DNA from 2 places in the Oceanobacillus sp. FSL K6-3682 genome. Region 2 is predicted to be linked to the other one. Evidence: a T-box and tRNA genes for the amino acid it is inferred to sense, from the RefSeq annotation. Region 2 holds a T-box; the other holds one or more tRNA genes.
The links. A T-box is a leader RNA that pairs with one kind of tRNA and senses whether it is charged. The one in region 2 lies ahead of tyrS (tyrosine--tRNA ligase), so its partner is inferred to be a tRNA-Tyr.
Positions count from the first base shown of each region.

Region 1: it has a tRNA-Tyr gene. The T-box ahead of tyrS (tyrosine--tRNA ligase) is inferred to sense a tRNA for this amino acid. The anticodon was not compared.

Region 1 covers NZ_CP150263.1:304,897-309,328, reverse strand. The annotation lists gene mvk (mevalonate kinase) at 1-745, opposite strand, end outside; gene MHH51_RS01635 (hydroxymethylglutaryl-CoA reductase, degradative) at 742-2,031, opposite strand; tRNA gene MHH51_RS01630 (tRNA-Lys) at 2,467-2,539, opposite strand; tRNA gene MHH51_RS01625 (tRNA-Gln) at 2,737-2,808, opposite strand; tRNA gene MHH51_RS01620 (tRNA-Tyr) at 2,819-2,903, opposite strand; tRNA gene MHH51_RS01615 (tRNA-Thr) at 2,945-3,020, opposite strand; tRNA gene MHH51_RS01610 (tRNA-Val) at 3,025-3,100, opposite strand; tRNA gene MHH51_RS01605 (tRNA-Glu) at 3,106-3,180, opposite strand; gene fabI (enoyl-ACP reductase FabI) at 3,718-4,432, shown strand, end outside.
Region 2 covers NZ_CP150263.1:3,182,812-3,187,243, forward strand. The annotation lists gene MHH51_RS15895 (DegV family protein) at 133-990, shown strand; gene tyrS (tyrosine--tRNA ligase) at 1,090-2,367, opposite strand; T-box leader at 2,536-2,758, opposite strand; gene MHH51_RS15905 (transglycosylase domain-containing protein) at 2,883-4,432, shown strand, end outside.

The DNA of each region.
Region 1 (4,432 bases), 2.0 Mb from region 2:
CTTTTTGTGCTTCATTTAACAGCTGCCCAAGAATGTGTTTACTCGCCTTTTCTAAGGCTTCTTTCGCATTATGCGTCAGTTCTCCGATTCGTTCTATTTTTGAATGAATACGTTGTGGAGCTGTTTTTAGCAGATTTGCTACAGATTCAACCGATGTACGGGTATCACCAATCCTGCCGGAGTCTGCAACAATAAAATGAAGATCTTCTCCTAATTCGATGTGCTCTACAGGATTTCCCTTTTTATACCAGACTGGTTTATCTGAGGTAATGGTCAATGTGTCTAACCCGCTGGGAGCTCCATGCGCATAAGTTTCTGCAACATTTGCTAATTGAAGCAATTCCTCTACTGAGCATTCCTTATCACAGTAGTTGAATATAGAGCGAATGACAGAAATAGCTACAGATGCACTGGATCCAAGGCCTTTCCCAGGAGGGACAGAAGAATTAATTCGTATTAATAAGTCTTTATAAGGGATCCCAAGGTATTCACAGGAACTGGATACACATTCAACAATTCCTTCCAGCTCTTTCGGGGCATGCTTCAGGGGACCGTGATAAAAAGTACTGTCCATTTTCACCGCCCCAGGAACATACTCAATCACCGTCTCTACACCAATTAAAGGAAATGGGATAGCAATTGCCGGCTGTCCGTGTACAACCGCATGCTCTCCAATTAAAATGACCTTACTATGAGCTATACCAATAGCTGTTTTTTCCGACGCTGTTACTTTTTCTGCACTCATTGTTTATACTGTTCCACCAATTCTTTAGCTTTTCCCACACGGATTTCTTGTTGTTCTACTAATTGTTTTGCTATCACATCAATCATCTCCCCAGTTGCTCCTCCGGCAATCGCAACAGAACGTGAATGAAGTGCCATGTGACCTTTCTGAATACCGTCTGTTGCCAACGCTTTGAGCGCTCCAAGATTTTGAGCGAGACCAACTGCCACAATTACTTGCGCAAGCTCTTCTGCTGATTCAATATGCATAATGGATAAAGAAAAATCAGCGAGCGGATGCACGCGTGTTGCTCCTCCGACTGTTCCTATAGACATTGGTAATTCAATTTCACCAACAAGATTACCTTCTTCATCCTTTGACCATGTAGTCATAGATCCATAATGACCATTTCTCGCAGCATAAGCATGTGCTCCAGCTTCTACTGCCCGCCAATCATTTCCTGTCGCTATCACAACAGGATCAATCCCGTTCATAATCCCTTTGTTATGCGTTACAGCACGATAGGGGTCAGAAGCAGCAAATTCATAGGCATGAATAACACCGTCTCTTACCTCTTCCCCAGAAAACGAACCTGTTTTCAGCAGATGTGGAGGTATAAAGCATTTCGCTGTTACAAGGCTGCGGTCTGCATAATTTGATAAAATACGCAAATAAACCTTTCCCCTGGTTATTTCTTCCACGATTGGAGCAATAGATTCTACCATGGTATTAATCATATTAGCACCCATTGCGTCACAGGTATCTACGTAGATATGCATAACCAGCATTTTACTATATGACGAAGAATCCTCTTCATTCAGAATCCGGACATCCAAATCCTTCACACCGCCGCCGCGATTGACAATACTTGGATAAGCATCATCAGCGGCACGCATTAATATATCTTTTTGTTGAAAAATTTTTTGCTTTGCTTCTTGAAAATCAGGACATCCAACAACTTGAATCTGTCCAATCATCAGTCTTTCCTTTGACTCTGTCTGAAATCCGCCAGCTTCTCTGACTATTTTTGCAATATGGCTTGCAGAAGCAACGACAGAAGCTTCTTCAATAGCCATTGGTACTACATATCCTTTCCCGTTTATCAAAAAATTTAATCCTAATCCAAATGGTAATTGATAGGTACCAATGACATTCTCAATCATATTATCTGCTGTTTCAATAGTAAGCGCGTCTGCGTTAGACAAATTTTGCGTTTCTGCATCCGTTAAAGAAAAGGCTTCACGTAATAATGCGCGCCTGTCTTCTACCGTCATATTATAAAAACCGGGTATTCTTGAAGAGGTCATGCCTAGCTCATCCTTTTTATTTATCATATCTAAATATGTTTTTTATTACTAAGTACTAAATTAAACTATATTTGATTATAACACGAATTCTACCGTTTTTTCATTTAGAAGATACTTATTTCGTTACTGGAATTATGTTAATCATTTTATCGTAATAAAATAAGAATTTTTACTTTATTAAAAGTAAAAAAATGCACAACACCAGTCTATATGCTTACAATGCTTCTATAATATATACTTTCTCATGATTTATTTCTTATGCGTAATATCAAAAAGCAAGAGCTTTAATGATTTGTTTCCCGCTTCATATATTTTAATCCTCAGTGACCTGAATACATATATATAAGGATAAAACAGTTTACTTATTTATAAAGAAAAAAACGAGATAATATTATCCCGTTTTCCTAAAGTGTTTTATACTTGTCATTCTTGTAATGAGCCATGAAGGATTCGAACCTTCGACCCTCTGATTAAAAGTCAGATGCTCTACCGACTGAGCTAATGGCTCCCATTTTAAACAGCTTTATATCTTATTTAGTGCTTCTCTATCCAGCAGACCCCTGCATCTGCCAGCAAACGCTTCGAAGTTAATCCTTCGGGGTTACTCGCAGTTTACTCGGCAGAAGCTTTGCTCGTTGCTCTACCGACTGAGCTAATGGCTCCTGTTATTTAAGCTATCCGCCTAAAAAAGACATAAAAAAAAGGCTGGGCCACTAGGATTCGAACCTAGGGTACACGGGATCAAAACCCGATGCCTTACCGCTTGGCTATGGCCCAACAAAAAACATGGTGGAGGGGGGCAGATTCGAACTGCCGAACCCTGAGGGAGCGGATTTACAGTCCGCCGCGTTTAGCCACTTCGCTACCCCTCCATATTATTGTTAACCATACTTTCAAATATATACACAAAAAATGGTGCCGGCCAGAGGACTTGAACCCCCAACCTACTGATTACAAGTCAGTTGCTCTACCAGTTGAGCTAGGCCGGCATAATGGTGGAGGATGCAGGGCTCGAACCTGCGACCCCCTGCTTGTAAGGCAGGTGCTCTCCCAGCTGAGCTAATCCTCCATTATTGGTGACCCGTACGGGATTCGAACCCGTGTTACCGCCGTGAAAGGGCGGTGTCTTAACCGCTTGACCAACGGGCCATGATGCGTTGTCTGAGAAGCTTTATGTAAGTATCTCTCGCAAACTGACGAATTTTATTATATCGAGTAACCAACCGTTTGTAAAGAGAAAAATGAAAAAAACTTTATTTTATTTTTTAAAAGCTCCTCGATTACCTCCTGTCCCTTATTCCAATGCTGTTTTTAGAGGCTTTAATTCCATCACATATTCCATGCTTTTGAATATTTCCTTCTATAATATAAACAACTTTTGAGTGATTTCTCTATTTATGACTAATAACCATGATTCCCTGCTGAATGAAATTTTTTTATAAGCTAAATTACTAAATAATACCCTTTAATTTTTCAACAAAAATAAAATGAAACATGTAACCAGTTAAAAAATACACCGATAGTCCTCCCGGGAAAGTAAAATATATTTCCGTAATAGTCTTGCCCAGGCTGAATTTTTATTTACATATGCTCTTCTATCTAAAAGGAAAAACAGATTATCACTTTATCACCTGGTACTAATCAGTTATAATAGGTGCTAAGTTAAATGTTGAATGGAGGATGAAAATGACAAAACTATTAGAAGGTAAAAATATTGTTGTAATGGGTGTTGCTAATGAAAGAAGTATCGCCTGGGGTATCACAAAATCTCTACATAATGCTGGAGCCAACCTTATTTTTACGAATAGACAAGAAAGATCCTATAAAAAACTAGCCAAACTTTTAGATAAGCATGAAATTGAACCAAAAGCAGTTGTTTCCTGCGATGTAGCATCAGATGAGAGTGTACAGGAGGCTTTTAATGAAATAAAAGAAAAAGTCGGTGTAATTCACGGGTTAGTTCACTCCGTTGCTTTTGCCAAACGTGAAGAACTGCAAGGTGAATATGTAAATACTTCTCGCGACGGCTTTTTATTGGCACAAGAAATCAGCGCTTATTCGCTGGTATCTGTTACAAAGGCTGCACAGGAATTAATGACTGAAGGCGGCTCAATTGTCACACAAACTTATATTGGAGCGGAGCAGGTTGTTCCAGGCTACAACGTTATGGGTGTTGCTAAAGCATCTTTGGAAGCAAGCGTCCGCTATTTAGCTGAAGATGTAGGTAAACGCGGAATTCGCGTGAACGCTGTATCAGCAGGCCCAATCCGCACACTCTCTGCAAAGGGAGTTGCTAATTTTAATGAAAAATCACATGTTGTGGAAGAAAAAGCTCCACTGCGCCGTAACATTGATCAGGATGAAGTTGGAGATGCAACTTTATTCTTCCTTAGTGAACTCT
Region 2 (4,432 bases):
GACGTAAATTTTCCGATACTCACGTATTTAAAAGCATACGCTCCGTTCGTAAAATTCACGTCGCCTTGGTCTTCTTGCTTCTAATTCGAAACCTTTTTGAACACACATTTTAAAGAAATGGATGTGATTATAATGTCAATCACCATTCTAGCTGACAGCGCATGCGATTTATCCGAACATTATTATAACGAATATAATATTGAAATGATACCATTAACTGTTCATCTAAAAGAAAAAGACTATCGGGACAGTATTGATATTAGCCCAAAGACGATCTATGATGCTATGCGGGAAGGCCAGACTCCAAAAACATCCCAAGCATCTGTCAATCAGTTTAAAGATATTTTTACTTCCTATGCAGAAGCGGAAAAACCTTTGCTCTATATCGCTTTTTCATCAGAATTATCAGGAACGTATCAAGCCGCAAAGATTGTTGAGCAGGAAATCAAAGAGAGCTATCCAGAAGCACAGCTACATATTATTGATTCCAAATGTGCTTCACTGGGACTTGGTTTAGTAGTATTAGAAGCTGCGAAAATGGCCCGGCAGAATATCTCCTTTGATGAGCTTATTGCGCAAACTGATAAAAATGCTGAACGAATGGAGCATATATTTACTGTAGATAATTTAGAGTATTTATATCGCGGCGGCCGTGTAAGCAAGACCGCAGCTTTAGTCGGAGGCTTATTAAATATCAAGCCTCTCCTGCATGTTGAAGATGGAAAACTCATTCCTTTAGAAAAAATTCGCGGATCTAAGAAAGTACTTAAGCGAATGATCGAGGTAATGGACAAGCGAGGCAATAATTTAGAAAACCAAATCATTGGTATCAGCCATGGTGATGATCTGCCTCGTGCACAGGAGCTTTCAAAAATGATACAGGATAAATTTAGCGTGAAAGAAGAGAATATTATTATAGAAATGGTTGGCTCTGTGATTGGCGCACATTCCGGTCCAGGAACTCTGGCCTTATTCTTCTACAATAAATAATAATCTATTCTTACTTTTTTACAATAAATGGATAAAAAATAGATTTGACGATAAAATAGTGTCAAATCTATTTTTTCATTTACTCTTTGAACAGTCTTTTTATTGAAAACGAATTAAGTAGTATTTTTTCTTTCCTCGGCGAATTACTGTGAAGGCATCCCCTAAACGATCCGCCTCATCTACAATGTAATCCAAATCCTGTACACGGTCTCCATTAATATAGATAGCTCCATTTTTCACATCTTCTCTTGCCTGACGCTTGGATGAAGAAATAGAAGCATTTACTAATAAGTCAATCAGACCGACAGGCTCCTTCAAAACATCATGATTAGGAACATCCTTAAACGCCTGTTCTACTTCTGTGACATTCAACTGCTTTATATCTCCGCTGAATAATGCTTCAGAAATTTTTTGAGCCTGAACCAGTGCAGCTTCATCATGTATGCTGCGAGTCATTTCTTCTGCCAGACGCCGTTGGGCAACGCGTTTTTCCGGCTGACTTTCCACCTCTTTTTCCAATTCTGCAATTTCTTCATCAGACAGGAAGGTAAAGTATTTAATAAAACGGATAACATCGCGGTCATCTACATTAATCCAAAACTGGTAAAATTCATACGGGGATGTTTTTTCTGGATCTAACCATATTGCATTACCAGCAGTTTTCCCAAATTTCACTCCATCTGCTGTCGTAATAAGAGGTACTGTTAAGCCGTACACTTCTGCTGTTTCACCTTGATTTTCTCTGGAGCGGCGGATAAGCTCCAGTCCGGCAGTAATATTACCCCATTGATCACTTCCGCCAATTTGCAGTGTACAATTTTCTTCTTCGTACAGCCGTAAAAAGTCTAAAGACTGCAGAATCATGTAACTGAATTCAGTAAACGTAATCCCCTGTGCAAGCCTTGCTGAAACGGAATCCTTTGACAGCATATAATTGATGCCAAAATGCTTCCCTGCACCGCGAAGAAAATCAATAATTGTCATATTCCCTAACCAGTCATGATTATTACGGGAAATAACCTGATTGTCATTGGATGTATCATCCATATCAACTATTTTTGCGATTTGATTTTGTATACTTTCCGTAAAACCAAAAACAACCTCTTCCGTATTTAGGCTGCGTTCACTTGACCGCCCGCTTGGGTCTCCAATCATCCCTGTTCCGCCGCCGACTAAAGCAATAGGCTTATGCCCTGCCCGCTGAAACCTGCGCAGCATGGTTAAAGGAACCAGATGACCAATATGCAGACTGTCCGCCGTCGGATCAAATCCACAGTATAATGTTACCTGATTATTTTTGAGATGGTTTTCTAAACCTTCTCTATCAGTAACTTGATTAATTAATCCTCTGTTTTCTAGGTCTTGTAAAATGCTCATGATTCTTCCTCCTTGATTTTTGTTTCACCTGTAGCTCTTGCTGTTTGGTCTCATAATTAGAATGTTCAAGTGTTCTCTATTCTTAAAGGAGAGTCTTACAGCCAGCTCCAGCTGCGATAAATCCATTTTTTAGATAAGAAAATAAAAAACCCGTCTCCTCTCATGAAAGAAAGGGACGAGTTGGATTCGCGGTACCACCCTTGTTGCTGTAATTTACAGCCACTTAAGGTTTGTTAACGATGTTTTACACCGTTCTTCTTATGAGCAAACAGTCAATAAGAAGAATAGCTCCAGATTGTAATTCGCATGTGAATGTATGCTGACTTGCACCAACCGTCAGTTCTCTAAAATAGGGACTCACAATACTACTCCGATCCTTCAATGCTTTTTAATTATATGATACTATTCATAGCACAAATAACATTTCTGTGCAACTATTTTCTTATCATCCTACTACCAAACTCCATTTTCTCTATGTTATAATAAATATAGAATTAGGAGGTCTAATGTAGATTATGAAAGAAAACCTGCAACGTTTTTTTAATACTATAAAGAACTGGTGGAAAAAAGGTGTTCTCCAGCAGGCATCAAGAATTACATATGACGTTGTTTGGAATATTGTATTATTTGTCATGATTATTGGTGTCATCGGAGGAATTTTCGTCGGTGGAATTGGACTGGGATACTTTGCATCACTGGTCCATGATGAACCATTGAGAAGTGAAGCATCTATGGCAGATGATATTTACAATTATTCTGAGACGTCCAGTATTTATTTTGCAAATGATGTTTACTTAGGAGATATCAGAAGTGATTTATATCGTGAGGAAGTAAAGCTCGATAATATCTCTCCTACATTGGTTGATGCTGTTATCGCAACAGAGGATGAGTATTTTCACGAGCACGAGGGTGTTGTGCCAAAAGCTATCTTAAGAGCAACGGCGCAGGAATTTCTAAATTCCTCTGTACAGACAGGAGGAAGTACTCTCACACAGCAGCTTATTAAGAATCAAATTCTGACTGACGAAGTATCATTTGATCGAAAAGCCAAAGAAATATTATTAGCAATGCGGCTGGAAAATTACTTTACAAAAGATGAAATCATAGAAGCTTATTTAAATATTATCCCTTACGGAAGAAATTCATCCGGCCGCAATATTGCAGGTATACAAACTGCATCCAAGGGTATTTTTGGCGTTAATGCTTCCGAACTGACTCTTCCACAGGCAGCCTATCTGGCAGGGCTCCCACAGGGACCTTCCTCTTACACACCTTTTACAGCTGAAGGAGAACTAAAATCAGAGGAAGATTTACAGCCTGGTATTAAACGTATGAAAACTGTTTTAAACCGTATGCATGATATGGAGTATATAACGGATGAAGAACTGGAAGAAGCTGCAAATTATGATATTGCCGGTGATTTTATAGATGCTGTCCCTTCTTCCACAGATCAATATCCTTATGTCACATATGAAGTGGAAAAACGGGCGAAAGAGATTATTCGGGGATTATTGATGGAAGAAGATGGAGTTACAAAGGAAGATTTGGCAGAAGATGATGATTTAAGGAAAGAGTACGCAGAACGCACAGAAAAAGAATTACGCGATGGCGGCTATCAGATCCATACTACGATTAATAAAGAAATGTATGATGCTATGGAGGATGTCGCAAAAAATTATTCAGACTATGGTTATGCCCAAACCTATACGGCTACAAACAGTGACGGAGAAGAATACGAAGTAACACAGCCTATTCAGGCAGGGGCTATCATGGTTGAAAATAATACCGGTAAAATTCTTTCCTTTGTCGGCGGCCGCGGTTTTGATGAAGAGCATCAGGTAAATTTTGCTACAGATACTAAACGATCTCCCGGCAGTACGATTAAACCTTTACTTGACTATGCACCAGCGATGGAGGAAGGCGTTATTCAGCCTGCAACATCTATTGCAGATTATCCACAGTCATTTCCAAATGGGGGCCCTCCGATAAGAAACTACGGCGGAGGGAATTATGGAATTGTTTCCGCACGCACTGCGCTTGCAAATTCATATAATATTCCGGCTGT